3 regions of the Paenibacillus sonchi genome follow, and region 1 is predicted to be linked to each of the others. Evidence: predicted binding sites of a transcription regulator. Region 1 holds the regulator's gene; each other region holds the start of a gene.

The links. Region 1 encodes LexA, which represses DNA repair genes until DNA is damaged. Its sites were predicted from a motif close to CGAACATATGTTCG; they were not measured.
Region 2: JI735_RS21875 (YhjD family protein) is a predicted target of LexA. The motif match lies at 3,176-3,189, and genes of this name have one in related genera.
Region 3: JI735_RS09835 (putative DNA modification/repair radical SAM protein) is a predicted target of LexA. The motif match lies at 3,118-3,131, and genes of this name have one in related genera.

The regions. Positions count from the first base shown of each region.
Region 1 covers NZ_CP068595.1:5,879,913-5,890,040, reverse strand. The annotation lists gene JI735_RS26300 (hypothetical protein) at 1-173, opposite strand, end outside; gene JI735_RS26295 (hypothetical protein) at 500-727, shown strand; gene JI735_RS26290 (hypothetical protein) at 889-1,107, shown strand; gene JI735_RS26285 (hypothetical protein) at 1,261-1,437, shown strand; gene JI735_RS26280 (hypothetical protein) at 1,540-1,917, opposite strand; gene JI735_RS26275 (L,D-transpeptidase) at 2,072-2,410, opposite strand; gene lexA (transcriptional repressor LexA) at 2,636-3,262, opposite strand; gene JI735_RS26265 (LysM peptidoglycan-binding domain-containing protein) at 3,503-3,913, shown strand; gene JI735_RS26260 (DUF896 domain-containing protein) at 4,017-4,190, shown strand; gene JI735_RS26255 (hypothetical protein) at 4,275-4,802, shown strand; gene JI735_RS26250 (HAD family hydrolase) at 4,841-5,626, shown strand; gene JI735_RS26245 (FixH family protein) at 5,831-6,253, shown strand; gene metH (methionine synthase) at 6,438-9,815, shown strand; gene rnz (ribonuclease Z) at 10,014-10,128, shown strand, end outside.
Region 2 covers NZ_CP068595.1:4,927,525-4,937,652, reverse strand. The annotation lists gene JI735_RS21900 (response regulator transcription factor) at 1-174, opposite strand, end outside; gene JI735_RS21895 (GNAT family N-acetyltransferase) at 305-1,207, opposite strand; partial or broken gene JI735_RS21890 (NAD(P)/FAD-dependent oxidoreductase) at 1,473-2,380, opposite strand; gene trxA (thioredoxin) at 2,377-2,697, opposite strand; tRNA gene JI735_RS21880 (tRNA-Leu) at 2,951-3,034, opposite strand; gene JI735_RS21875 (YhjD family protein) at 3,214-3,669, shown strand; gene JI735_RS21870 (hypothetical protein) at 3,734-3,952, opposite strand; gene JI735_RS21865 (hypothetical protein) at 4,075-4,392, opposite strand; gene JI735_RS21860 (xanthine phosphoribosyltransferase) at 4,497-5,069, opposite strand; gene JI735_RS21855 (YkvI family membrane protein) at 5,248-6,369, shown strand; gene JI735_RS21850 (AAA family ATPase) at 8,637-10,128, opposite strand, start outside.
Region 3 covers NZ_CP068595.1:2,122,712-2,132,839, forward strand. The annotation lists gene JI735_RS09825 (GNAT family N-acetyltransferase) at 59-580, opposite strand; partial or broken gene JI735_RS38120 (Rpn family recombination-promoting nuclease/putative transposase) at 778-888, opposite strand; gene JI735_RS09830 (TIGR03915 family putative DNA repair protein) at 918-1,766, opposite strand; gene JI735_RS09835 (putative DNA modification/repair radical SAM protein) at 1,766-3,085, opposite strand; gene JI735_RS09840 (hypothetical protein) at 3,275-3,463, shown strand; gene JI735_RS09845 (glycoside hydrolase family 3 C-terminal domain-containing protein) at 3,687-6,473, shown strand; gene JI735_RS09850 (guanylate kinase) at 6,616-7,320, shown strand; gene JI735_RS09855 (SDR family oxidoreductase) at 7,522-8,400, shown strand; gene JI735_RS09860 (glycoside hydrolase family 18 protein) at 8,625-9,908, shown strand; gene JI735_RS09865 (LSm family protein) at 9,994-10,128, opposite strand, start outside.

The DNA of each region.
Region 1 (10,128 bases):
CCAAGGATGGATTCTACTGCCTTCCAGGCTTCCCGGAACTGTTTCCCGCTATAATTGGTGCGGCTGCCGGCCGGGTTAGACAGTGACATGTCAAAAACGATAAATTCGCCTGCTTCCTCGCTCACCCTAAAGCTGACGGCGCGGTCCTTTTTCTGAATTCTTATTTCCTCCAAAGTGCTTCCTCCTTACAATTCAGTCTGTTCTCAACTAAATTAGTCTTACCAAATCCTGCAGGGAAAGGCAAGCCAAGTCATAAAAATGACACTTGCTAAAAAGATTGTTTTCATGCCAGATTCTAAATAATTAACAGAATGCACTCTTTTTTATGGAAAATAAACAGCTTGACTCGTTTACATATAGTTCCGTACCGCTGTATACTACCTATGTATGGAAATTCTCCTCTCTGAAATGGAGAGTCTGTTAATTTGTTATACATAGATTCCAAAAAATTAGGGGATTGCCTGAGTGGGTATCAACCAGCCGATAAGGAGGTGCCTTTTTGAAGTCAACGTATAAAGTTCTGACGAGCGATGCCGATTTGTTCGCCGCGGCGCTTGCTCAAGTGAAGGTATACGTCGTTCAGTTAATCGAAGGCAAGCCGCATGTTATAGCAGACTATGCCGGACCTGTGCAGAGATGGACCCCGGATGATGTGCTTGTAGCCGGAATGTGTTACAGCCGGGATGGATTTGAGTTCAGAGTCCGTGTTCCGAAAAAACAGGAATAATCGATGGTCCAGCCTTCTTTTGGATGGGAGTATTCCCATTCTTCTTGTGAGCTGCTGAGAAGCGGCTCATTTGTTGTCTTCAATTTTACTGCCTGATCGCACATGCCAATGCGGCATCAATTGCATCTCTTATACTATCAAACGTAAAAGGGGTGTAAATGATGACAGAACGCGAGCGTGCAAGAATCCGCAGAGCGCTGAATTTGCTGCGGACGCAAAGAGCTATTTTGCTGGAGAGACTGGAAGAAATCAATGAAAATTTGCGGCGGGTGCCGAATCCCAGCCGGGCGAGACGCGAGCTGCTGGCTGCAAGAGCTTCCATACGTGAAGCATTGCGCTTAAATACTGCTGCGATCCGGTTACTCCGCAGTGTTCTGTAGTTAGCTTGGGGAGTGGGAGCAGTAGTTTCTGCATTTCAAGGCATCCTTCGGGGTGCCTTTTCAAGGTTGCGATGTATCATAACCTACATAACTGGAGGATGACGGGAATGGAAGAAGGTTTGCGGCAGCGATTGGGGCTGCTTAGCGGAGGTGGTGGGGCGCTCTGAGGTGGAAGTGTCCATTACCAAAGAACAGGGTCGGCGGCTGATCGAAAAAGTGGTTAAAAGCGCAGTGGTTTATGCCAGAAAGCTGAAGGAACCCGAGGAGGTTCAGCTTGCGCTGGCAGAAGGCATTTTGGATGAACTCGGATACGAGCAGACGCAGCAATAAAGCTGAGTGCCTCCGTGATTTTAGTCTGCGGGCCATGGTGATGTTCACCAGGAGGCACAAGTCGTTTATTGCTCCAATATGTAGAGATGTACTTGTACAGCTTTACAGGAAGTTAAAGGCCGTAATTTGATCCGCATAAACAATAAGCTGCTTATATTCAATTACAGTCTCATAATTAGCAAAAGGACGTACAACCACGTTGTCCAGGACAACAAAATTGTAGTTGAATGATTTTTCGGGATGCTCAGCACCCAGGTAGGAGATGTATTCGTCTACGATAACATCGTCCATCAGTGACTTGAAATTAAAAACATCTTCCTTGCTGCTTGTATTCGTAGCTACATTGCCTTCGATGCTGCCGAACGCGGTAAGCAGATTCACTTTGCGTTCTCCATGATTATTGTTCAGCAAAAGATTAGAGAGCTTACCCAGTGCTTCGACTTTAAAATCGACGTGGGTTCTGACTTTGGATTGATTCAAACCAGGCACTTCCTTTCAAGATTTAATTTTACAATGTACAAGTTTCGACATATTACTGCACTTTTCCTGTTAGTACGCAAAATAAATGTTAGAACATGAAGGACACCCTGCGAAGACGCTGCTGCGCGTCTGGCATAGGTGTCCTTTACGTTTGTTATTCCCGAATGGTTACCCTGGTTCCAACTGGAACGGTAGCTGCGAGCCACAATACATCCTCATTGTACATACGAATACAGCCGCGGGAGACCATTTTGCCGATAGAGGAAGGGTCATTGGTTCCATGAATCCCGTAATGTGGTTTGGACAGGCCCATCCAAAAGGCGCCGAACGGGCCTCCGGGGTTACGCTGTTTGTTGATAATGGTGTATTCTCCAACCGGAGAGACCGTTAACATTTTGCCAATCCCTACAGGGAAACCTCTAATAACAGTGTCATTGTCGAGCAGATACAGCATCCGCTGTGACAGATCAATAATGATTCGATAGGCGGGCATCGTGATCAGCACTCCTTTATGATCAGGATATGAGCGGAGAGGATGGAGCGTTCTGAAATAATTAGCATCGGCGAGTTAAAAGGAACAAATGTTCCCATCGGGTAAAAAGGGCATATGGAAAGACTGGATGGCGAGCAAAATAGGTTACGCGGAAAGGTCTAATAGGAGAAAGGAAAAAAGACTGTCCGCCAATTCCAGCGGAGCAGTCTTAATAGAGGGGGAAAGCTAATGAATATCGCGGAATAGGCCGATAACTCTGCCCAGAATCGTGACACGATTCAGACGTAGAGGTTCGTATGCCGGATTCTCCGGCTGGAGGCGGATGTGGTCGCGCTCTTTGTAGAAGGTCTTAACGGTTGCTTCATCTTCTTCAGTCATGGCAACCACGATATCGCCGTTATCCGCAGTCTGCTGCTGGCGGACGATCACGTAGTCACCGTTCATAATGCCTGCGTCTACCATACTGTCGCCAAGGACGGACAGCATGAACACTTTGTTGTCTCCTACATAATGAGTAGGCAGTGGAAAGTAATCCTCAATATTCTCAGTTGCTGTAATCGGTACCCCGGCAGTAACCTTCCCAACGACAGGAATGCGTGTTACCGTCTGAACGAACTGATGAACATTCTCGGAATCCTCTTGACCCAGCAATTCTATTGCACGCGGTTTCGTCGGATCGCGGCGGATGAGCCCTTTCTTCTCCAGCCGGTCCAGATGGCCATGTACCGTGGAGCTGGAAGCCAGTCCTACAGCTTCGCCGATTTCCCGGACAGAAGGCGGATAACCCTTGCTGCGGACTTCGTTACGAATAAATTCCAGGATCGCCAGTTGGCGACTCGAAATCTTTGACATCGGAATCAACCCCATATACTATGTTTGGGAAAATTATAACATAGAACTTCCGTTCGTACAAACATAAGTTCTAAAACGTTGGCGGAAATAGCGGTGATTTGTGAATTGAGCTGTCATAATCCGTGAAAAAAGGGTTGTGCATAAGAAGGGAACAATTGTTCGAAAAAACTATTGCTCAAAACACATGTTCGTGTTATATTGATTTCGAAAGTAAGAACAAGTGTTTGGAGGCTGGTTAATATGTTAAAGTACAGCACATACCGCAGTATTTACGATGAGGTTCATGAAGACCATACAGCTTCAATGGATAGACTAAATATTAAGAATCTGCTTTTATCTTTAATATCATCACATCGCAATCGCAGATTCATCCGGACAGATCATATTGTAAAGCTGGCTTTGATTGTTCTGCTGGTGATCTCAGGGTTTACGGTGGTGGGCAATGTGTTTGCAGGATCAGTGTCTTCGGCCAAGCAGGAAAAGAGGGTCGTAGTGGAACGTGGGGATACTCTATGGAGCATTGCACTGAAGAATAAACCGGCTGATATGAAAACGGCTGTATATATAGAAGGAATCAAACGAACAAGCGGCCTGGAGAACAGCAATATCCAAGCCGGAGATGTGCTTACTTTACCTGTATATTCATACTGAAACAGTACCCATAGATGGAGCTAAGAGCTTTCAGGGAGCAGACCTTGACAAGCTCTTTTTCTCATGGCACAGTTAGAATGAATTTATAGAGGAGGGAAACACATTGAATATTGATGAATTGGTCGCCCGCATCAATGAATTGGCGCGCAAACAGAAGAGTGACGGCCTGAATGAAGAGGAGCTTGCGGAAAGAGCCAAGCTGCGCGAGATCTACCTGGGCAATATCCGCAGCAACTTCCGCGCTCAGCTCAACAACATTGAGATTGTGGATAAATAAGAGCATGAACAAGGCAACAAGGCAGGAGTTAATGATGCTCTGTTCCTTTTCATAGATATTTTAGGATGACTAGGGGGAACTGACATGGCCCGTTCTTGGGAAAGAATGGTTCAACGCAACACACAGCAAGTCAACAAGCAACGCAAGAAGCAAGGGAAAGAATCCATCTATGCTTCAACCTCTTCTGCCGCTGCCAAGAGCAGCGATGTTTTCAAAGGCCGCAACATCGTATTTCCCGTCGTGCTAATGCTGCTGGGCATTATGTTCTGGGTAGTTGGCTCCATTGATGAAGCAAAAGGAAGCGGCATTCTCGCCAACTGGCTGGGAGTAGTGCTGTATTTTCTGCTTGCGGCACTGCTGTTTTTCCGCCGTCCGTATTTGAAGGTTGAACGCGCCAGACTGTCCACCATTAAATATAACCGGGAGCGTCTGCTGCCGGCAGCAGATATTGAGAAAATTACCGTTACTCGCGGCACAGTCTCTATCAAGTATAAAGGCAAGCGCACACAGTGGGTATTCTCCAGACTGATCAACCGTTATGACATTAAGGCTATGACAGAGCGTCTGGAGCAGTTCGCCAAGCAGAATCATGTGGAAATAGTGAACGAATAGTAAAGATATAGACCAGCATAGGGAGAGGGAGAACTACAATGCCGATTTCAGCCGTACTCTTTGACCTTGATGACACACTGCTCTGGGATGAGCGGAGCGTAGAAGAAGCATTCCGCTATGCCAGTGAAGCAGCAGGAGACTCCGTCGATCCCCGGGAGCTGGAAGCAGCGGTCCGCAGGGAAGCAAGGAATCTGTATGAATCGTATGAGACATTTCCGTTCACCAAGCTGATAGGAATCAACCCTTTTGAAGCGTTGTGGGGAAATTTTACGGCCGGTGAACAGCTTGAATTCCGTCAAATGGAGCAGCTTGCCCCTGTCTACCGCAAGGAATCCTGGCGCCGCGGACTGGCCGCGCTGGGTGTGGAGGATGAAGCTCTTGCCGAAACGCTGGCGGCTAAGTTTGCCGCAGAACGCCGCAGCCGCCCGTATATATATGAAGAAACACTGCAAGTGCTGGATGAGCTGAAGGGGAAGGTGAAGCTGCTGCTCCTGACGAACGGTTGTCCTGCATTGCAGCAGGAAAAGCTTGACGGAGTTCCGGAGCTGGTTCCTTACTTTGACCATGTTGTGATTTCGGGGAGCTTTGGCAAAGGCAAACCGGACAAGGGGATCTTCACACATGCCATGAATCTGCTGGATATCACCCCCGAGGAAGGAATTATGGTGGGTGACAAACTGACAACCGATATTCTTGGCGGACTTGGAGCAGGCTTGACAACCGTATGGATTAACCGCACCGGCAAAGCATCCGACCCGGAGATCACACCGGATTATCAGATTGGACATCTCAGCGAGCTTCTGCCGCTTGTAGAAACTTTATAGCACCGCTTCCAAGAAGCCGTTATCCTGATTTGGGATGCGGCTTTTTTATTGAAAAAGGAAGTGTATGTGACCATTATCACGGCATAGTGCGGAAAAATGAGTTTATTTACTGATAATTCGAATATTATGTGTATAATAGATGAGAATGCTTCACAAGATGTCAGTATTATCATGAAATCTACCAATTACCTGGGAGGACTCCAAATGTTGAACCCAAGGAAACTGACTGCGTTGTTATCGTTAATCATTGCGGCAACTCTTTCTGGCTGCTCTGGCGGCAATGGGGATATGAATCATATGCATGCTGAGTCAAATATATCCATGGAGCCTATAAAAGTAGAACTGTCCTGGAGTCCTCAGCAGGTTGCAGCGGGCCAGAAGGTGGTCTTTGAGGCGCTGGTTACACAAAACGGCCAACCGGTGGATGATGCGAAAGAAGTTCTTTTTGAAATCGTCAGCAACAATAATACAGAGTCAAAGCTTGAATTCACAGGCGAGTCAGCAGGGAATGGTATATATAAAGCAGAAGGAACGATGGAAGCCGAGGGGGAGTTTACTGTGACCTCCCACGTAACAGCACGGACACAGCATTCCATGCCCAGCAAAAAGCTAGTGGTCCAGCCCTAATAGGATAGAAACCTGGACGGAATCTGCCGTCAGCAATTACAGATAAAGCAGAGAGGAAAGGAAGGCTTTTCGAAATCCTTTAATTCTGCTAAACTTACTCTAATGTTTTACTGGGGGATAGAAAGTGGCTAAATTCACACTTGCTGAAAGCTTACAGCAGCGCATACTGATTCTTGACGGAGCAATGGGTACGATGATTCAACAGGTGCCGCTTACCGGTGCCGATTTTGGCGGGGAGGAGCTTGACGGCTGCAATGAAATGCTGGTCCTTACCCGGCCTGAGCTAATACAGGGCATCCACGAGAAATATCTCGAAGCCGGTGCGGATTTAATTGAGACCAACACTTTCGGTGCTACCTCTGTTGTACTGGCTGAATATGATATTCCGCAGCGGGCGCGTGAGATTAATCTCGAAGCAGCCAGACTTGCAAGGAATGCCGTAGACAAATATGACACACCTGACCGGCCCCGCTATGTGATTGGAGCTATGGGCCCGACAACGAAGACTCTCTCAGTAACCGGAGGGGTCACCTTCCAGGAGCTTGTGCAGAGCTATGAGGAGCAGGCAGCCGCGCTGATCGAAGGCAAAGTAGACGCACTGCTGCTCGAAACGTCCCAGGATACCCTGAATGTGAAGGCGGGAAGCATAGGTATCCGCAATGCTTTTGAACAGTCGGGTATCACCCTTCCGGTTATGATATCGGGGACAATTGAGCCTATGGGGACTACGCTTGCCGGCCAGAACATAGAAGCCTTTTACATTTCGCTCGAGCACCTGAAGCCGATCTCCATCGGCCTCAATTGTGCGACCGGACCTGAGTTTATGCGCGATCATATCCGTTCCCTCTCGGCGATCTCCTCCGCAGCGGTGAGCTGCTATCCGAATGCGGGACTGCCCGATGAGAACGGCAATTATCATGAGTCGCCGGATTCGCTTGCCCGCAAGCTTGCGGGATTTGCGGAGAAGGGCTGGCTGAATATTGCCGGAGGCTGCTGCGGGACAACGCCGGATCATATCCGTGCAATGGCTGAGGTATTGGCGGAATATCCGCCCCGGGGACTCGACGGGCAGCATCCGCCTGCGCTTTCAGGGATAGAGCCTGTATATATCGAGAGCGACAACCGCCCTTACATGGTGGGTGAACGCACAAATGTGCTCGGCTCGCGGAAGTTCAAGCGGCTGATCGTGGAAGGCAAATATGAGGAGGCCTCTGAAATCGCCCGGGCCCAGGTGAAGAGCGGTGCGCAGGTGATTGACGTCTGTGTGCAGGACCCTGACCGCGATGAGAGTGCAGATATCACGAAGTTTCTGGAGCTGGTAGTCAAAAAGGTCAAAGTTCCGCTAATGATCGATACCACCGATCCGAAGGTGATTGATCTGGCGCTGCAGTACAGCCAGGGAAAAGCAATCATTAACTCCATTAACCTTGAAGATGGCGAAGAAAAGTTCGAACTGGTCACACCATTGATCCATAAGTATGGGGCGGCAATTGTTGTGGGGACCATTGACGAGTCAGGACAGGCTATAAAGGCTGCAGATAAGCTGAATGTTGCCAAACGTTCTTATGAACTGCTGGTTAATAAATATGGACTGGCCCCGGAGGACCTGATTTTTGATACGCTGGTATTCCCTGTAGGTACCGGGGATGAGCAATATATCGGCTCCGCCAAGGAGACGATTGACGGAATCCGGCTGATCAAGGAAGCCCTTCCTGAAGTGCATACGATTCTGGGCATCAGCAACGTTTCGTTTGGTCTGCCTGAGGCAGGACGCGAGGTTCTTAACTCCGTGTTCCTCTATGAATGCACCAAAGCCGGACTGGATTATGCCATTGTGAATACGGAAAAGGTGGAACGCTATGCTTCCATTCCTGAACAAGAACGTTATCTGGCCGAGCAGCTGATCTATAATACGAATGATGATACACTTTCCGCCTTTGTAGCCGCTTTTCGCGGTAAGAAGGTGGAGAAGAAAGAGAAGATCTCCAATCTCTCTCTGGAAGAGCGCCTCGCATCCTATGTGGTGGAGGGGACGAAGGAAGGCTTGATCCCTGATCTCAATGAGGCTCTAACCAAGTCAGGACCGCTGGAGATCATTAACGGGCCGCTGATGGCGGGAATGTCCGAAGTCGGAAGGCTGTTCAACAACAATGAGCTGATTGTCGCAGAAGTGCTGCAAAGCGCTGAAGTGATGAAGGCGTCTGTCAGCCATCTGGAGCAGTTCATGCAGAAAGATGAAACCTCGGTTAAGGGCAAGATCATGCTGGCAACCGTTAAGGGCGATGTGCATGATATCGGCAAAAATCTGGTGGAGATCATTCTCTCCAATAATGGTTACGAGATTATCAATTTGGGCATAAAAGTACCACCGGAGAGTATCATCGAAGCATTCCGGCGGGAAAAAGCCGATGCGATCGGGCTGTCCGGCCTGCTCGTGAAGTCGGCACAGCAGATGGTGCTGACTGCCCAGGATTTGCGCACAGCCGGTATCGATGTGCCGATCATGGTTGGCGGTGCGGCGTTGACCCGCAAGTTCACCAAGACGCGTATCCGTCCGGAATATGACGGGCTGGTGCTCTATGCCAAAGATGCCATGGACGGTCTGGATATCGCCAACCGGCTGATGAATCCGGAGGAACGGGTCAAGATCGAAGAGGAGGTTCGCCTTGAAGCGGAGGCCGCTGTAGCTGTCGCTCCGCAGCAGGAGCTTCCCGTGCTGACCAGGGCCGTCCGCTCGAAGATTTCGCCGGATGCGCCTGTGTTTACACCTCCCGATCTGGAACGGCATGTCCTGCGCAATTATCCGCTCGGGCATATTATCCCCTATGTGAATATGCAGATGCTGCTGGGTCATCATCTTGGACTGAAGGGCTCGGTAGAAGCCCAGCTTGCAGCCGGTGACCCGCGCACAGTCGAACTGAAGGAGACTGTGGATGAAATTCTCCATCATGCCATGCTGGAGGGTACGATGACTCCGCATGCCATGTATCAATTTTTCCCGGCGCAATCCAGGGGGAATGATATTCTGATCTATGACCCGCAGGATACAGCCACGGTACTTCATACCTTCACGTTCCCGCGCCAGAATGTTGAGCCATATCTATGTCTGGCTGACTTCCTGAAATCCGTGGACAGCGGAATTATGGATTATGTCGGCTTCCTGGTAGTGACTGCCGGTCACGGTGTACGTGAAATGTCAGCCGAGCTGAGGGACAAAGGCGATTATCTCCGCTCCCACGCCCTGCAGGCGGTGGCGCTGGAGGTCGCAGAAGGTCTGGCGGAACGTGTCCATCATATGATGCGGGATACCTGGGGATTCCCGGACCCGGCGGATATGACGATGAAGCAGAGACACGGAGCCCGCTATCAGGGCATTCGTGTATCCTTTGGGTATCCGGCTTGCCCGGATCTGGAGGATCAGGGGCCGCTGTTCAAGCTGATGTCGCCCGGAGATATCGGTGTCGAGCTTACCGAAGGCTTCATGATGGAGCCGGAGGCTTCGGTGTCGGCGATGGTGTTCGCCCATCCTGAAGCGCAATATTTTAATGTGGAGAAGCAGTAAGCTTCCCTTCCCATACACTCCTTCTGTAGGGACAACGTCCTTCAGAGCGGAACCTCCCGTAACGGGAGGTTTTTTGCTGGAGCTTACAGGGGACCGAAAGATGCTTTTTTGTCCTAAAAAGGGTAAAATTCTCTTCATGAGATTCAGATGAAGGGAAAATGAATGATTCCCGGGTAAAATGAAGAGAGGAGGAGCACTATGGAAATATACTTTTTGGGTACCAATGCCGGGGTACCGACGCTGCAGCGGAATGTAACCTCGGTTGCACTCCGCCTGCTGGAAGAGCGGCGCAGCTTCTGGATGTTCGATTGCG
Region 2 (10,128 bases), 950 kb from region 1:
CATCTGCACATCGGTCAGCACGATATCCGGCTTCAGCGCCTTGATCATCTCAAGTCCCGCATCTCCGTCATCCGCCGTGCCAATCAGCTCGATCCCCTGCCCCGCCCAGTCCACATAGCTCCGCAATCCGTTCAGCACCGAAGGCTCATCGTCAACAATGACCAGTGTTTTCATTGGAATGTCCCTTTCTGTAACTGTTATATTGGCGCTACAAAAATTTCTACAAACAAAGGCATTCTCCTTCCTCAAGTGTAAATTCTGATGTCAAAAAACGCCCGGTTTCCCAGGCGCTTTATCATTACTTCTATTTAGCTGTCAGATCATATGTGAAGCAGGCAGCAGCCTCCACCTGCTTAAAGCCCTCTGCGATATACAGTGCCTGGGCACGCTCATTTTCAGCATTTACACATAATACAGTTTGCGTGTATGACTGCTCCTTGGCGAACTGCAGTGCCGCTCTGAGCAGAATTCTTCCAAGCCCCTTCCCTTGATATTCCGGCAGTACAGCCAAAGGGCCAATGTTCATGATGGGTGAGCCTTCGTAGTCATCATCGGCTCCACGGACAATTCCGACCGCCCGGCTGTTATGGTAGAGGATTAATAAGCCGTTGGCAATGTAGTCATTGCCGGAGATCATCTTAGTTACCATCTCCGGGGTGGCCGGCGTTTCACTTCCTTTAAGTTTGGCAAAGCCGGCATTTCTCACCTCACACCAGACAGACTCATCGGCTCCAGGCCGTAAGGGCTTAATTTCGTACCCGCTGGGCAAGCTGAAATCGGGAATGCTCTCTTCATCTCTGACGAGTAAATAGGAGTAGCGCTCCACGACAAATCCGGCAGCCAGCATATTGTTCGTCTCTCTTGTATTCACCGTCGGCACAAATATATCCAGCCTATCCAGACCTGCCGTATGCGGTAGAATGGCTTGCAGCAGCTCCCGGTAAAGCGCCTGATCAGCTGTATCCGCCTGAAAAATCCGAAAACGGCCTTTCCGCCCTCTGCGGTTGTAATCGTTCAAAATCAGCGAAGCTGCTGCAACCAGCGTTCCCTCTGCATTTATCGCAACATATGTGGGGTTCTCTTCAGACAGCTCAAACTCAGCAAGGTCCTCTTCATATAAAAAGGATTCATCAACCTCCGCCCGGTATTTCCGGCAAAAATTCAAAAATTCGTCTCTTCTGTCCTGACTTAACGCTTCAATTTTCATTAGCTTGTCATCCTTCCAGCCTGTATTATTGCTTCTTCAAGATAGCAGAAGTGAATTCAACCGGAAAGGGAAAAAACAATTATGGACTATTCTATCCTTGATGCCATCGCCAAAAGCCCGCTAAGAGGCTCACTATACCATTTCACCAGAGCCGGGAATTATACTTTCTGATCCCGAGCGGGTACCTGCGGCTTGGAGCATTATCTGTGAGCCGCTGGTATTGCCTGCCTCTCAGCGGCCTTAACAATTTTTGAGATCACCGAATTTATCTGGACGCAAACTCCTCTTCCGTCAGCTCCATGTTGATCGCCATAGCGGCCTTACTGCCCTGGGCAGCAGCATAGATTAATTGCGAGGGCATCACATAGGAGGCATCTCCGGCAGCGTATACTCCGGGTACTGAGCTTTTCCCCATCTCATTCGTGGCAATTCCGCCCGTCTCTGTCACTTCATAACCCAGCTGTGCCTGAAAAGCCGCCTTCGGCTGCAGCCGCGGAGCAATAAATCCCCCGGTCCGCCCAAGCCGCGTTCCATCTGCAAATTCCACCTGCTGCAGCTTACCTTCACTGCCTATAAATACTGTGACAGGCTGCTCAATGATCCTAATATTTCTGGACGCAAGAAGCTCCCGCTGCTCTTTTGTCAGCACATCTGCCCCGCCTGTGGCAACAATCAAGTCTTTGCTCCAGTTATACAGAATTTTGGCCATATGAAACACTCCCGGCTGGTCAGACAGCACAATAAGCGGTTGATCCCGAAGCTCCCAGCCATCACAGTAGGGACAATTGAACAAACTTCTTCCATAATGCTCACTCAACCCGGGAATATCGGGAAAATCTCACGCAGCCCCGTGGCGATCAGCAGCTTGCGTGCCGTGAAGGATAGCCCGTCTTCCGTGACGATTGAAAATTCATTACCGGTTCGGCGAACATCAGTGACTTGGCTGGAATGGTGAGCAACCGACGGATACCGCAGCACCTCTTCATAAGCTATACGCCGGAATTCGGCCGGTGTGACACCATCTCTGGTAATAAAACCGTGAGAGGCATGAGTTACAGCGTTTCTGGGCCGGTTGTTATCGAGCAAAATCACCTTCCGCCTCGCTCTGCCGAGCACCAAAGCCGCATTTAATCCCGCCGGCCCTCCACCGATAATGGCACAGTCATATCTCATTCAGCTTCTCCTGTAACCAGGGTACGCAGAGTCCTGGCCGGAAGAATCCCCGTTTCCTTATATTTTAATGTGCTATTCTGAAAAATAAGTGTAGAGGGGATACTCATAATGCTATATTGGGCAGACGTAACCGGATTTTCATCCACATTGACTTTAATGACACTAACCTTCCCTTCTGCCTCATTTGCAAAAGCCTCCAAAATAGGAGCATACATTCTGCACGGCCCGCACCAGGAAGCCCAAAAGTTCACTACCGTTACTCCGTTTCCCTGAACCAGCTGATTGAAATTCTGATCTGTTGCATGTTGAATTGCCAATTCTATCGTCCTCCTATTATAACTTTTATAGACTCTTTATATCCTTTATTCATACAAAAAAACTTAAATAAAGGATTTAATATATCTATAATAGACTGGATAGTCCTGAAAGAGCATAACTGCGGCGGATTCGTTTTCACTATCTTCAGCACAGTTGTGCCAGATTGGGTGTTAGCCTAAAACTCAAAAATATGTAAAAAGCTCCTGAACCGTCACAAAGACAAATTCAAGAGCTCATTCATTGTTAAATTGATGCGGTCGAGAGGACTCGAACCTCCACGGTATTGCTACCACACGGACCTGAACCGTGCGCGTCTGCCAATTCCGCCACGACCGCATATCATTGGACTCGCTTTCGCGGCCACAAGATAGATCATACCACGCAGGATTCATTGAGTCAATATTTTTTCGCAATTATTTTTATTGGCATAAATTTCTGTATAAATATTGCTTTTATTTGCTTGTTAGGAGTATAATGAGAACAAAGGTTCGCATACTATAAATGAGGTGATTTATATGGCGACTACCAAGAGAAGTACACTAAATACACCATTGATCCCAGAAGATATAACCAAAGATGAAAAGTCACTTGTCCGAAGCTATTTGCTGCTGACGTTCATTCATAAAGTATTTGAACGCGATTGCCGGGTCATCGGCAAGAGCGGATTGTTCAAGACACCGCAGTTGTATATGGAGCTGGTGTCTGGTGCAACGAAGAAGACTTCTCTTATGCTGCAGGAGGTCACCCGTGAGCTCACCGCGCATAATCTGAAGATCACAACCGTCCGCCAGGACCAGCGTGGCGTAGAGGCCAAGTATTCCTGCCGCGGCTATGCCGGAGAGATGAATATTCCATGGCCCGGCTTCCGTAATGAAATGATGCTGCGGATGCGTGCCTATCTCGGTCTGAATCCTGAGCTTAATGTGCTTCCCAGGGAAGAAGCGGTGGAGCAGATGGCCTTATCGATTTAAGACCTGCCAGCAGCACTAACAGCCCCGTCCTATAATCGGACGGGGCTGTTAGTGCTGCTGTATATTATATACTCTCCGGCTCTTGTCGGGGTTCGGCGAAGGGCTGGTAGATATAGTTGCGGTCCAGCTTCACAACCCGCTTATTGGGCCGGCGGATCATCACTTGAGACTCGTCCCAAGCCAGCACAATCCCTTTTACATCATTGCTCTCCAATCCGTCGCGTACAACCCGTATCTTCTCACCGGAAATCCGGTACGCATCCAGCTGTTCATCACTGATCATAAGCCTGAAGTCACCTTTCCTTTCCAACACGTCCATTCCCTAATCCAGCCGTGAAAAAGACCCAAATGAGTACTCATCCGGGTCTAGTTGCTTGCAGATCAATCCTTATATCTTATGAAGTTCTATATCAGCGCTTCATTCTTCTCAAACCAGAAGTCAAGAACTTTAGCGGACATCACACGTTGCTCCAAATACTCCACCTGATGATCACTGAATTTCTGTCTCCAGTTGAAGGACAGCTCTTCACACAGACTCGTGATGGTCAGAAGCTCAGACCAAGCGACGTAACGTTTGTACCAGAAAAACTGAGGATGTTCGATCATATAGGGATACAGGTCGTCGAATTCCGTATGTTTGCAATCCAGCGCACGTTCGAAGTGATCCTTGGCCTCGGTTAGTTTATCAATAAAAAATTGCTCTGTCACCGGTTCTTTCCCCATCGTGACGCCTCCTCTCTCATGTCTAATGTTTATTATAAAGGAAAAGTTATAGAGTGGAAAGCAGATGTTTTAAAAATAGGCTAACTTCCTCTAATTGTCACCCTTTATTCGTCAAAGACAATTTTCCCGTCACTCAATGACATAATGCGGACAAGCGACTCCAGCCGGATCCCCTGTTCCCGAATGGTTCTGGCCCCTGCCTGGAAGCTTTTTTCTACAACTACACCGAGTCCGACCAGTTCGGCACCGGAACGGTGGATGATTTTGATCAGACCACGCGCAGCATCGCCGTTAGCAATGATATCATCGATAAACAGCACCTTGTCATCCGGGGAGATAAACTGCCGGGAGAGCATGATGTCTGTAACGATGCCTTTGGTGAACGAAGGAACTCTTTCACAGAGCGCATCCGGATCAGCGAGCAGCGTTTTTTTGCGGCGGGCAAAAACCAGCGGCACCTTCATTTCATAAGCGGTGGCAAATGCCACGGCAATACCCGAGGATTCCACGGTAACCACACGGGTAACTCCAGCATCAGCAAATCTCCCGGCAAACTCCCGTCCCATTTCCATCGTCAGCATAGGATCAACCTGGTGGTTGAGCAGAGCATCCAGCTTCAGCACCTGATCGGAAAGGACGACCCCTTCCTCCAAAATCCGTTGTTTCAATAATTCCATGTTATGAACCTCCATTACCCTTTATAATTCCAGACATTCCGCTGTAACCACTTCATATAAGTATTAGGCGGAAGTCATGTCCTTCTGCTCAACATCATAACCTGTACTATATGGACTGCACAAGGCTATCCTTTGGTATAGCTATTTTTATCTTGGCAGCACTTTTAAGGAGGGAGCCATGAAATCCCATGTCCGCACACTGCAAATCGCTTTCACCTATATTGGTACTATCGTAGGCGCCGGTTTTGCTACCGGCCAGGAAATCCTCCGTTTCTTCACACGTTATGGACACTGGGCGGTGCTGACCATCCTGTTTTCCACCGTCCTGTTTATCTGGCTCGGGACCAAAATGATGATCATCGCCCGGCGCGTTCAAGCAGAGTCTTATGAGGATTTCAACCGCCATCTTTTCGGTGAACGTGCCGGGAGAAGCATCAGCCTGTTCACCATGATTATCCTGATTGGCGTGAACAGCATTATGCTGGCCGGGGCCGGGGCTATTTTTGAGGAGCATCTCGGAATGCCCTATCAGGCAGGTCTGCTGTTGACCCTTCTGGGTTCCTACCTGCTGCTGAAGCGCGGAATTTCAGGTATCCTGCAGATCAACAGCCTGGTGGTGCCGCTAATGCTTACTCTGTCGCTAATTATTATTTTTAATACACTGGGCGTGCCTGGTGCGGAACGCTTTTTGTTCCTTCCGACGGATCACAGCTTCTTTGGCGCCTGGATGTCCCCCCTGCTCTATACCGCGTTCAATCTCGGAATGGCTCAAGCCGTACTGGTGCCGCTGGCCCGGCATACCAATGATGAACAAGCTCTGCTGCGGGGCGGCATTCTCGGAGGAATAGGCATCGGCTTCCTGCTGCTCGCGGCACATTTTGCCATGAGCTCGCAAATGCCGGGCACCCTTCAATATGAGATCCCGATGGGCACCATCGCCATCCGCCTTGGCCCCGCCGTACAGAGTATCTATCTGCTGCTGATTTTCATGGAGATCTTCAGCACTTTTGTAGCCGACATCTACGGTGTCAGTGTACAGCTTCAGCAGCGCCTGCCGGTCGCCCCCGTCCTTGTGACTCCACTCCTGATGCTGATCTGCTACGTGTTCAGCCAGTTTGGCTTCAGCTCACTGCTGTCTATATTTTATCCCATCTTCGGCGCGGTGTCGCTAGTATGGGTCATAATGCTGCTGCGTGCCCCGATGTCCCCGCCCCCGCGCCCGGCAGATCCCCCCGGCACGGACGGTAAGGGGATCACTATCGTCGCCGTTAAACCCGTAATCCGGATTACCCGGAAATAACGGCTGCTGCGGGATGTGAACGCGCACCGTACAGATACTGGGATATGATAGGGATCAAATCCGGGAACCGTATCGTCGGAATCAAAGGTATTTTTACCTTTGATTGCAGCGATTCCTGCGGGCGGGGACGACTCAAAGGTATTTTTACCTTTGATTGGGGCGATTCCCGCGGGCGGGGACGACTCAAAGGTATTTTTACCTTTGATTGCGACGATTCCTAGTGTCAAGAAGGTTGTGTATAGAGAATAAGTATCTTCCCGACACTTCGTTTACTGGTTAGGTGGAAAAAGTATCACTAATTTGTCTGAGCATCAAGCAACCCGGGCAGCTAAGTGGAAAAAGGTACACTAATTTAGCCCACTTCGCTCCAAATAAGGGAATATCACCGAATTAAGTTCCCTTTTTCCACTTAATCCTCACGATTGTTTATTTCTGAGGAAATTAAGCTCCTTTTTTCCACTTGGCCATCCGCAGTGCCGAAATCAAAGGTATTTTTACCTTTGATTCTGATGATTCCTGCGGGCGGGGACGATTCCTGCGGATGAGGGGCCAAGAGCATTTTTACCTTTCTTTCCATGTGACTCGAAATATGAGTTTTCTAAGGCGCTTTTTTATCGCACGATGGTGAGGTAAGCATGGCTAGACGGGAATAACCGACGCTGCGGGAATGATCCTGGCTGCCGCATCAACCACATGCCGGTGGCAGGTCATCATGATAATCTGCCGGGTTGCGGACAGCTCGCCGAGCAGGGCGAGTGCCGCATGCAGCCGCCGTTCATCGAAATTAACAAACAGGTCGTCGAACAGCAGCGGGAGATTCGCCTGCCGTGACATCGTCTCCGCAAGCGCCAGCCGGATAGCCAGGTACAGCTGCTCCGCCGTTCCCCGGCTGAGCAGGCCGCTGTCCAGCAGCCCCAGGTTTCTGTGCTCCGCTTTTAGCTCCTTGTTGCCGGGTGTCATTACTACCCGCCGGTACTCCCCTTCCGTCAGTTTGGCAAAATACTCGGAAGCCAGCAGCAGCACCTGCGGCTGCTTCTCCTGCTCATAGATACGGCGCGTTCTGCCCATAAGCTCAGCCGCCAATGCTGTTACTGCATATTGGCCTGCAATTACCCGCAGCGCCGCCCGCTGCTCCTCCAGCTGCTGGAGGACTGAATCCTCCATCCCGCGCTCCAGCAAATATTCACGCTCCTGCAGCAGCTTGCCCCGATGCTGCAGCATAGCATTGCGCTCATCCTCAATACTAACCGCAGTCTCCTCCGCAGCATTCCGTTCCTGTTCCAGAGTGTATGCGTCATGAGTCTCCAGCAGTGCCATCAGCTCCGCAGCAGCTTGATTCTCCCAGCCCCCGAACATGGCCAGCTCCCATTGGCGGATCGATTTCGTCAACTCGGCGCGCTGCTGCACAGCCGCTGACCGCCGCAGAAATTCCTCACCGTCAGCAGCCCCGCCTTCGTGCAGCAACTCACTGGAACGGCGTGAGAGTTCCTCCAATTCCCTGCTGCTCACTGCCAGCTCTTCCTGCAGTTCCAGCAGCCGGGCGTTCATTCCTTCCCGGCGCAGCAGTTCCACCTGTAGAAGATCCCACTCCCGCTTTCTCAATTCCAGCCAGCTGAGAAGAGATAAACCCGCAGCTTCAAATTGCTGTTGAAGCGGAGAAGCTGAGACAGCGGTAGTCTTAGAATCCCAAAATGGAGGTTCAAGACCGGCTGCCGCAGCGGCATTGGGCGCATCTGACCGGTCGGGAGCAGCAACACCGTCCGAGCTTCGAAAAGCTTGAACAGCTCCGGCAGAATGGTCCAATCCATTCACCGGATCATCTGTAGACAAGTTATGGTGGCCTGCTTCAGCCGGTGTATCCAAGTCCATTCCAGCCCATTCCATCTGCCCGGCTCCAACACCAGCTTCATTCATTAATGCTGATACTTCCCGCTCAAAGGAACAGCACGCGGATTTCAAAGCACTCAGACGCACAGCAAGCTTATGCTCCTGACGCAGCAGTTCATTGCCTTGCTCCACCAATGAGAAGATATCCGGGAGGCTCTCAGGCGAGAGGCCTTCAGGCAGCTTGCATTCATGCAGCCATTCCTCATAACGTTCCGCCAGCGCTGTGAAATCAGCCTCAGCCTGCTCCAGTTCTGCGGCAAGTGCATGCTCCTGTCCCGAAAGCGAGTCCAGCTCCACCCGGCAGGCCTCCCGTTCGGCAGCCAGCCTGTCCATGCGCTGCCGCCATGCGTTCCAGGCGTCCATGAGCCTGCGAAGCTCCTTCATCCCGGCCTCCAGCCCGCTGGCATCAGGGCTTGCGCCTCCCGCCGGCCGCTGCCGCTGCCCCGGCCGGCCAAGCCCGCTCTCCGGCTCCGCGCCGGAGAGCAGCAGCCCCGCAGCCGCCGCATCTCCGCTGCGGCGGCATCGCCCTCCCCGCCGTGCCCCGGCGGGGCCGCGTCCGCCCTGCGCTCCGCGCGCAGGGCGGCCCACAGGGCCAGGTCCGCTGCGGCCAGCAGGCCGAGCGCGGCCCAGGCGCTGACCGGCGGTGCGCCGGTCAGCCACAGCGCTGGCGGCAGCAGCAGCGTAAGCGCTGCGCCCGCCAGCAGCATGCGCCGGTAGCGCTGCGCCCGGCGCCCGGCACTGCCGGTGCCGCTGCCTGCGGCGCCGCGGCCGCGCAGCGGCTCACCGCCGAGCTGCGCTTCGCGCCAGCGCTCGGCAGCCAGCTGCAGCTCGTCCCAGAGCTGCAGCAGCTCGCGCGGGCTGCGCTTGGCTAAGCCCGCGAAATCGGCGGCACCGGCGGCGTGCTCGCGCGCCAGGGCCCGGTCTGCCGCCTGCAGCGAAGCGGCGGCAGCAGCCAGGCGGGAGCGCAGCGTCTGCCGCTCCGCTTCACGGGCTTCCATGCGGCGGTCATACGCGCTGAAGCCTGCCGCAAAACGCCGTGCAGCTTCACGGTCTGCCGCCGTAGCGGAGAAGCCCGCCAGCTCGGCCTTGCCCCAGCCTGCCCCGATTCCGCGCAGAATGCGTTCCAGATGCTCTTGCAGCGCATCAAGTTCAGCCGCAAGGCGCTCCGCTTCGGCTTTCTTGTCTTCATAGCTGCTGCGCCGGCGGTCCAGAGCTTCGAGCTGCGGTCCCTGAGCTTGAAGGCGTTCATCCGGCGGCTGCTTCGCCAGTTCAGCGGCAAGATCGCGGTGCTGCCTCTGCAGACGGAATACCACCCCTTCGACATTCTGCACTTCTGACTCCAGGGTCCGCCAGCGGGCGGCCCCATCCTCAGGAAAAGCAGCGATAACCGGAAGCTCAGCCAGCTCCAGCTTCGCTTCGCTCCATTTCAGCCACAGTTCACGGATCTCCTGGGCTTTGCGCAAGTGAACAAGCCTGCCGGCAGCGATCCGCCGGCGGTCTTCCAGCTGAGCCAACTGCAGCTCTACGGCTTCCAAAGCCGCAATATTCTGGTTATATCGCAACAGATAGGAGCGGCTTTCGGCCGCCTCCCGCTCCAGCTTCTCTATCGACTGCAGGATTTTGGCTGCTTCCTGCACCTTTCCGCGCGGCTTGTAGAGCTTCTCCGCATCCTGCTGCAGCCGCCGCTCGGCCCGCATAATCTCACCGCCGCCCCCCATACCGGCATGGAACAGATAGCTGCTCATTTCCTCGGACTGCAGCGCGCCAAGCTCCTGCAGCTCATCCAGCGACACAGCAAACAGCTGGCGGAACATACTGCGGGAAATGCCGCCAAGCAAACGCCGCTCCATCTCCGTTTGGCCTGCTTCCTCG
Region 3 (10,128 bases), 3.7 Mb from region 1:
GATAGATTAACAGTTGAGTATTGAAAAATAGTAAAGAGGAGCTTTCGCCCCTCTTCTTTTATGACTTGCTATTCAACCACTCGGAACGAATGATTCCTAAGTGACAAACGTCTTCGTATTTGCCCCATTTCAAAACTTCATTTCTCGCAAGTCCTTCAACAACTAATCCTGACTTTTCCATAACCCTTTTAGAACCGATGTTTTTCGACATGCATCTTCCATGTATTCTTTCAAGACCCAGGTTCATGAACCCGAAATCAATCAAAGCTTGGCAGGCTTCCGTGGCAAGACCCGTATTCCAATACTCTGGATGAATAAAAAATCCCAGTTCACCGTTGTTATGTTCTTTTGACACACTGATTAATCCGCAATTCCCTACATAATTGTTAGGAGAGTCTTTTCTGAACAAGCCCAATTCATATGCCTTACCCTCATCAAAATTCCCATCTACATAGTTTATCCACCAATCAACGGTCTGCCTTGGATATGGATGGGGGATCATAATTGTGGTCTCTGCAATCTTACGTTGGCTAACTACCTGGAATATGAATTCCGCGTCCTCTTGTTTGTACCGTCTCAATAGCAGTCTACTGGTTTCTAACACTAAATGTTGAACATCCCCATGTACATCAATCCTTTCCGGTATAGAGGTTTATTCCAAATATAAATGTATCACTATAGAATAATGCGGTCTATAATTCATTGCCGGTTAAATGGTTTTATAATACCCGCTGACTTCGCCCCTTCAATCATGGAAGCTTCATCATGTAAATACTACTGCCTGGCCTCATACAATCGTCTGGCGTCTGAATCCTGGCTCAAATATTGTAGAGTATCCATCGCTTTCTCCAAACCCGGCTCATTCATCCTCAGCATCTCCCAATGTGATGTGGTGGATTATGACTGTTCTGATGAAATCAGCTTTGGAATGGACCATCTCCATCTCCCAGCCGGAGCGACCTTTCTTCCAGCTTCTTGCTGCTGCCTGTTAACTTACCGCCACTTGCTGCTGTTGTGCTGCCCTTCATCTCCGTAAGGTGCTTCCAGTACCGCTTGGGCATCAGCGAGGACCGCAGCCGGTCGTTCTTGCGCTCGCGGATGCCGATGGCGTTATAGAACCCCTTCCATAGGCGGCGGTATTCTTCCTCCGCAGCATCCGGCTCCGGCGGTATCCATTCCTCGAGCGGAATAATGGCCTGCTGTCCGGGCTGGTGGATAAGGGCCACGCGGTGGGTTTTGTCGTAAATCATGAAGCTTTCGCCGTAGAAGCGGTCGCAGAAATGATCCTGAATGACGGGCAGTACGAATCCCTTGGGCTCAATGACCGCCGCCATAACCGGACCGTACACGGAAAAGCGCACAAAACCCAGGTACAGATGTGCCTCCCGCCGGAGCTGTTGAACCGCCTTATGCAGGGTATTCACCGTATCGTCAGCAAGCATGTTCATTACCTTGCGGCCATGGGTGAAGCCGAGGTATAGAAAATTCAGCAGCAGCAGCTCCCTGTCCGGCGTGCATGACCAGAATCCCAGGCGCACGAGTTCCTCTGCCTCAGGACAGATGCGCAGCGGGAGCGATTTCAGCACCCGGTCTGCTCTGCTGCTGTCGGTAGCAATCCATTTCGATTCCAGCAGCAGGCCTTGTTCTTCCCCGTCCGAATGGATGGCAAGCGGGGTTTCCTTCCATTGATAGCTCTCGAACACGCAGCACAGCAGGCCTTCAAAGCTGCCGTCATAGGTATAGGCCAACGCAGCCGGCTTAAACATTAAGGCCAGTCTCCTCTCTTATGCACCGCGGCCCCTGCCGCCGGCAATGCTGCCAGATCGGAGTCGTCGAAGAGGGTGAGCTGCTCGTACTGCGGCGGCTCTAACGCAGCAAGCTCCTGTCCGGACATCAGTGAACGCAGCAGAGTGTGTTCACTTACCTTCAGGCCCTCCAGCATTTTTCCTTTGCAGGTAATGAAAAATTGTGCGCGTTTGAGTACCACGCCAAGCTTCTTCAGGGCAGCGAAATCCAGTGCTCCGGCCCGGCGCGCCTTAACAATCCGCTGTGCGCTCCTTACGCCGATTCCAGGCACCCGCAGCAGCTGTTCATACGCAGCACGGTTGATTTCAACCGGGAATTGTTCCCGGTGGTTCACCGCCCAGCTGCATTTGGGGTCCAGCAGGGGATTAAAATTAGGCGCAGCTTCATCCAGTAACTCCCCCGCCTGAAAGCCGTAGAAGCGCAGCAGCCAATCGGCCTGATAAAGGCGGTGCTCCCGCAGGAGCGGCGGTTTGGTGTCTAGAGCGGGCAGGAGAGAATGCTCCACAACAGGGGTATAGGCAGAGAAAAAAACGCGCTTCAAGCCATACTTCCGGTAAAGCCCTTCGGTGAGGGTCAGGATACGGAAGTCCGTGTCAGGCGTGGCCCCTACAATCATCTGGGTGCTCTGGCCGGCGGGAGCGAAGCGGGGGGCGTGGTTATATTTGACGAGATCCGAGCGGTTCTCGTTAATCTTTTCCTTAATCAGGGACATAGGCTTCAGAATAGAGCTCTTGCTTTTGTCGGGAGCCAGCCGGCCGAGACTTTCCTGGGAAGGCAGCTCGATATTGACGCTCATGCGGTCAGCCAGCAAGCCGAGTCTGGACAGCAGCACATCATCTGTGCCGGGAATCGCCTTCACATGGATATAACCCCGGAAGTGGTAAGTGTTCCTCAGGAGCTCAAGAGCGGCAATCATTTGCTCGGTTGTATAATCGGGACTCCGCATAATCCCGGAGCTAAGAAACAGGCCTTCTATGTAATTGCGGCGGTAAAATTGCATGGTCAGATCTGCGAGTTCCTCCGGTGTCAATGCAGCCCGGCGTGTCTGGTTCGATTTACGGTTCACACAATAAGCGCAGTCGTATATGCAGCCGTTGGTCATCAGCACTTTAAGCAGTGAAATACAGCGCCCATCTGCAGCAAAGCTGTGGCAAATCCCCATGCTGACCGCATTGCCCAGGCCGCCGGCCTGGTTTTTACGCTCGGAGCCGCTGGAGGTGCAGGCGACATCATATTTGGCCGAAGCCGTTAAAATTTCCAGTTTCTCCATCATATCCATACAGAATCCCCCTCATATTGGGAATTATATACCGAACATGTGTTCTTGTCAAAGATAGATGGAGGAGGTGATGCCGGGCTTTTTTGCAAAAATGTATGCGCATTCCTTCTTATGCTATAATAGCAACTAATAGCTAGGAGAATAAACATTATCAGTTGTCATAAATAATAGATTGGGAGTGTTAAGGGGATGAGAGGGTATAATATTTGGCGTCCGTTGATGCTGATTATGGTTGCGCTGCTTACGAGAACTTTGGTGAACAGCGTATGTCTCATGTTTGGAATGTCACCGGATTCAGCAAGCAGTGTTGCGATGATCGGCATGATTATTGCCGCGCTGGTGATGTATAACCGGATGATGAAGCAGAGGAGGAAATAAAAAATTCTGGCCCGCAGCAGCGGTCAGATTTACGGCTGCGGCAGTAGTAATAGCTTATTTGATACATTTAAATGGTCATACCGCCCCTTTGATTCTTGAAAGGGGATTCTTTATAGTAGTAGATATGCACGGGTTCGGAAAATCTTAGAAATTTCGGAAGGGGCAAGCCCCTTTCTAAAGAACCTGCACTGGATAGGTAAATGACAATCAGGAGGAAACGAAATTGACTACACAGAATTTAGGAGTTCCATTAGAGGGTTTTGCAGAATTCAGCCGGACTGTAGGTGCAGAAGGCGCGGTGCTGCTGAGCAATGAAGGTCAGGTGCTTCCGCTGCGGAACGGGGAGACCGTTTCGGTGTTTGGCAGAACCCAGGTGAATTATTATCGCAGCGGCACAGGTTCGGGCGGGAGTGTGCATGTCTCCTACACAACCAACCTGCTGGATGGGCTGCGAAGCAAAAAGAACCTTGCTGTCAACGAAGAGCTGGCGGCGGTTTATGAGAAGTGGATTGAGCACAATCCTTTTGACAACGGCGGCGGAGCCTGGGCGGCAGAGCCGTGGCACCAGAAGGAAATGCCTCTGACCGATGAGCTGGTAGCCCAGGCCAGAAGCAAGTCGGATAAGGCGATTATTATCATCGGACGCACAGCAGGGGAAGATCAGGATAATGCCGATGCGCCGGGAAGCTACCAGTTAACCGCGGACGAGCAGACGATGCTGAAGCAGGTAACGGCTTATTTTGAGCAGACCATCGTCGTGCTGAATGTGTCGAATATTATGGATATGAGCTGGCTGAACGATACCAGCTATGCGCATCCTATTCCTTGTGTGCTTTATTCCTGGCACGGCGGGATGGAGGGGGGCAATGCCATTGCCGACGTGCTGTCCGGAGAAGTGACGCCAAGCGGTAAATTAACCGATACCATCGCGTATTCCATCAACGATTATCCTTCAACTGCAAATTACGGCAATGAGTTCAAAAACTTTTATCAGGAAGATATCTATGTGGGCTACCGTTATTTTGAAACCTTCTGTCCGGAAAAAGTTCACTTCGAGTTCGGCTACGGGATATCTTATACCACCTTCCATATCGAGCCGGAAGAAGCCAGGCTGGTCAGCCGGGACGGTAAAAAATATGCTGAAATCGCGGTGAACGTAACCAATACAGGAACCGTTTATGCCGGAAAAGAGGTTGTCCAGGTCTATTACGAAGCACCGCAAGGCAAGCTGGGACAACCGGCCAAAGTGCTGGCGGCATTCGGCAAAACGGGGGTCCTCCAGCCGGGCGGGTCGCAGCGCCTCCTTGTGAGCTTCCCGGTTCATTCGATGGCCTCTTATGATGACGCCGGTGTGACCGGGCATCCTTCTGCTTATGTGCTGGAAGCGGGGACCTACCGTATTTATGCGGGAAGCAGCATCAAGAAGTTGGTTGAAGTGCAGGTAGAAGGACACAAAGGTTATGTGCTGGAAGCTCTGGAGGTAGTCGAACAGCTGCAGGAAGCGCTGGCGCCAACCGAAAGCTTTACGCGGATGAAGCCGGGCGCCCGGAAGGAAGACGGTTCCTATGAACTGCTCTATGTTGACGTACCGACGCGCAAGGTTTCGCTGAAAGAGCGGATTGAGCAGAATCTGCCCGCAACGCTTGAACAGACCGGCAATCAAGGCTATACCTTAAGAGATGTGCATGATGGAAAAGTAGACATGACTACCTTCATCGCCCAACTGAGCGACCAGGACCTGGCAGTCATTGTCAGAGGGGAAGGGATGAGCAGTCCGCTGGTTACACCGGGGACGGCTTCCGCTTTTGGCGGAGTCAGCGACCAATTATTCAACTACGGCATTCCGGTAGCTTGTACGGCAGACGGCCCTTCCGGGATTCGGATGGACAGCGGACACAAGGCGACTCAGGTTCCAATCGGAACACTGCTTGCAGCCACCTGGAATGCAGAGCTGGTTGAAGAGCTGTATGTCATGGAAGGCCGGGAACTGGTCAGAAACGGTGTAGACACTTTGCTCGGACCGGGACTGAATATCCGCCGCAGTCCGCTTAATGGACGTAACTTTGAGTATTTTTCGGAGGACCCGCTGATTTCCGGAGTATTTGCAGCAGCGTGCACGCGCGGGATTATGAAAGGCGGCTCGAATGCCACCCTCAAGCACTTTGCCTGCAACAACCAGGAGAAGCACCGCAGCAAGGTGGATGCTATCGTATCTGAACGGGCTGTCCGTGAGATTTATCTGAAGGGCTTTGAGATTGCGGTAAAAGAGGGCGGCGCGAACTCGGTCATGACCTCCTATAATCCGGTTAACGGGCATTGGGCTGCTTCGAACTATGATCTGAACACTACAATTCTTCGCGGCGAATGGGGTTTTCAGGGTATTGTGATGACCGACTGGTGGGCCATCATGAATGATGTTGTGGATGGAGGTCCCGCAGACCGCAAGAATACGAACTGGATGGTCCGTGCGCAAAATGACCTGTACATGGTTGTAAGCAACTATGGCTCCGAAGTCAACGCCTATGATGACAATACCCTGGACTCGCTGGATAATGGCACGCTGACCCGGGGCGAACTTCAGCGCTCTGCCATGAATATCTGCCGGTTCATCATGAATGCGCCGGTATTCTCAAGACCGCATGTGAGCGAGGAGACCGTCGAGAGCTTCAAGGCGAATCCCGCCCTTTCGGCTGAGCAGGCACAGTCGCTGGCCCAGAATGCACAGGTGAAGCCTGATGCAGCTGGATCGACCGTTATCAGAGTGGAACAAGCGGGTGAGTACCGGATTATCGTGGGCATCATGAGCACTGAAACGGAATTGGCACAAAGTGCATGCAATGTGACCTTGAACGGTCAGATGCTGGCCACTATTCAGACGAACGGTACGGACGGCAGATGGATCAGACAGAAGCTGGTGAAGGTTCGGCTGGAAGCCGGCCTGTATGAAATGAAACTGGATTTCGTTAAGCCGGGCCTGCAGATGGACTGGATTGAATTCAAATTATTGTAGTGCAAGTGCAGCAGCATATTCAAGAGTTAAGTTAATCAGCATGGATAAAAAGACGGCCTCGCTTTTACAGCGAGGTCGTCTTTATTTTTGGAGCCGGAGGGATTTGGAGATATTTGTCGAATTAGCTAGGTATAGCTTGCATGTGAAGGAGGTGAATCCCGGTGCCGCTGGTGAATTCTCCGGCAGGCATACGGGAGAGGCAATGTGGAACTGGCTGAGAACATCCAAAGCATCGGTGGCCAAGCAGGAGAGTGTGGACCAGCATGCAGAGACGCCGGCAGAAACCTTCGGTCCCCAAATCATTATCATAACCGGAACAAGCGGTGCAGGGCGGAAGCGCACGGCCAAACAGCTTAGTACCGCTCTTGGAATCCCTTATGTCATCCCCTATACTACGCGTGCGATTCGTTCTCAAGAGCGGGACGGGGAGCATTATCATTTCATCTCTGAGGGTGACTTCCAGGCAATGGCCGATAAGCATGCGTTCATCCAGTCCGTCCATTTGGAGCGGGGGCGCTATGGCATTGCAGAACTTGAGCTCGTGAAAGGGCTTGAACAGCATAATGCTGTCATTATTGTGGTGAATCATGAAGGCGTCCGGGCATTCCGGGAAAAATACGGTGAGAATGCCTTGCGGGTTTTTATATACGTGACGAAGAAGGATATCCAGCTGCGGCTGGAACGGGAAGCAGCTCCGTTTGACCTGATAGATGAATACTTGGGAAATTATACGGAGCAAGTAGTCTATAAAAGGGAATCGGAGTTTTTAATTCAAAATATGGACCCGGAAGTCACGGTCCAGAGAATCAAGGAGTTTGTGGAAGCGAGAATATCGAGGCAGACGTAGAGTGCTGCTACCATATATAGGCTGGCAAGAAGGCACCTTAAGGAGGTGTCTTCTTGCCGTTTATGGAGTGGCCGGAGAGAAAAGCTATGTTTAGAGCGGGAACAACCCGGTTACATTACAAGGAGTAGGGGCACCCTAGACGGAACCAATTCAACATTTTAATTCAAGAGGAGGAAACATAAGATGACTGACCAATACAAGATGCAGGACCCGGTCAAGCAGTACACAAAGGCTGGCCCGGAATTTGAGCAGCAGCAGAACCCTCCGGGCCTTGAACAGGAAATGAACCCGCTGCCGGATGCGGGACAGGATACGTACCGCGGAACCGGGCGTCTTGCCGGACGCAAGGCGATTGTTACCGGAGCGGACAGCGGAATTGGCCGCGCGGTGGCGGTTGCTTTTGCCCGGGAAGGTGCGGATGTGGTTCTCTCTTATATGCCTGAGGAAGAGAAGGATGCTCAGGAAGTGATTAAGCTAGTTCAGGAAGCTGGCCGCACCGCAGTCGCCGTGCCGGGTGATCTGAAGGATGAGAAATACAGTGAACAGCTCGTGGCTGCCGCTGTGGAGAAGCTGGGAGGCATTGATATTCTGGCGAATATTGCAGGCATGCAGCAGTTTGTCCCGGAGATTGCCGACCTTACCACAGAGCAGTTCGATGCCACATTCAAAACCAATGTCTACGGACTGTTCTGGCTGTGCAAAGCGGCGCTTAAGCATATGAAGCCGGGCAGCACGATTATCAACACCTCTTCGATTCAGGCTTATGAGCCTTCACCGATTCTGCTGGATTACGCGACAACAAAAGCTGCGATCAATACGTTCAGCAAGTCTCTCGCGCAGCAGGTTGCCGGCAAGGGTATCCGGGTCAACGTTGTAGCCCCTGGCCCGGTATGGACGCCGCTCCAGGTATCCGGCGGACAACCGGCGGAGGTGCTGAAGGACTTCGGAGCCAAGACCCCGCTTGGCCGCCCGGGCCAGCCGGCCGAAATGGCTCCGGCCTATGTGTTCCTGGCCAGCCAAGAGTCGAGCTACATCAGCGGTGAAACGCTAAATGCCAACGGCGGCATGCCAACGCCATAAACGTTGGCTCCGAACGACGGGCAGGGCGGCTCCGGCCTGTATTAGGCTGGATGCACCCATCTGCCGACAACGTGAATAGTGTGTGTGTAGACCGCCCCTTGAAGAGGGGCGGTCTTTTTAGGGGAAGGGCCGTGTGGAGAGTCACTCGACCCTAGCCGCATACCCTCCCGTTCAGCCGAATAAATTGTAATAGGGTCATTCAAGGATTCGGAGAGGGTGGTACTATGCAAATTCATGTTGTGCAAGCAGGCCAATCGCTGTACGGCATCGCACAGGCCTATGGGGTAACCGCAGATGAGATTAGTGAAGCGAATCAACTGTCCGCACCCGGCATGCTGGTGGTTGGACAAACGCTGGTGATTCCTATAACAGGTATGTATTACTGGGTGCAGCCAGGGGACAGCTTCTATACTATCGCACGCAGGTTTGGTGTAGGCATGAGTGATTTGGCTGCAAGCAATCAGTTGTCGTTGAATCAGCCACTGCAGATAGGGCTTCGCTTATATATTCCGCCTGGGCCGAAGCGGAAGGCCGAAATCAACGCCTACATAGAGCCAAGAGGGGAAGTGTCCCAGAGCCTGCAGAATGCTGCCGCAGAAGCTGCCCCACATCTCACCTATCTGGCTCCCTTCAGCTTCCGGGTGCAGCGGGACGGCTCTCTTGAGGCGCCGCCCCTAGATGATCTGGTCTCGACTGCCGCACAACACCGGGTAACTTTGATGATGGTCGTGACTAATCTGGAGAATGCCCAGTTCAGCTCCGAACTGGGGCGGATTATTTTAAATGACCAGGCTGTTCAGAACCGTTTGCTGGAAAACATCATCAGCACCGCGAAGGAGCTGGGCTTCCGGGACATCCACTTTGACTTTGAATTTCTCCGTCCGGAGGACCGCGAGGCGTACAATGCTTTTCTGCGCAAAGCAGCGGGCCGGATTCATCAGGAGGGGTTCCTGCTGTCAACTGCTCTGGCTCCTAAGACCAGCAGAACCCAGACAGGTGCCTGGTACACTGCCCATGATTATAAGGTGCATGGCGAGGTTGCAGATTTTGTGATCATTATGACGTATGAGTGGGGGTATAGCGGAGGGCCGCCGATGCCGGTCTCGCCGATCGGACCTGTACGCAGGGTACTGGAATATGCCTTGAGTGAAATGCCGGGCTCCAAAATCATGATGGGGCAGAACCTCTACGGCTATGACTGGACGTTGCCTTATGTTGCCGGCGGACCCTATGCCAAGGCAATAAGTCCCCAGGCGGCGATTGATCTGGCCAGAACCAGGAACGCTGCGATCCAGTACGACTATAAGGATCAGGCGCCGCATTTTGACTATACCGACGATGCCGGCAAGCCCCACAAGGTCTGGTTTGAGGATGCACGGTCGATTCAGGCCAAATTCACGCTGCTGAAGGAGCTGGGCCTCCGGGGAATCAGCTACTGGAAGCTGGGGCTTCCATTTCCGCAGAACTGGCTGCTGATTGAGGATAACTTTCAGGTGGTCAAAAGATAAGCGGATCGGTCCATAGTTACAGACGCAGACCAAAAAGACACCTGCAGGGGTGTCTTTTGTGTTTTTGTTCATCTGGGCTACAAGCTTATCCGCCGGTTCCCATAAGCCCCTTCAGACCGTTAAAAAAGGGCCGGATGGTTTTGATCATACCGTAGCCCATCTTCATCACCGGCATCGCCTTTTGGATAAATCCCAGGAAGCGCAAGCCGCCGCTAAGCCC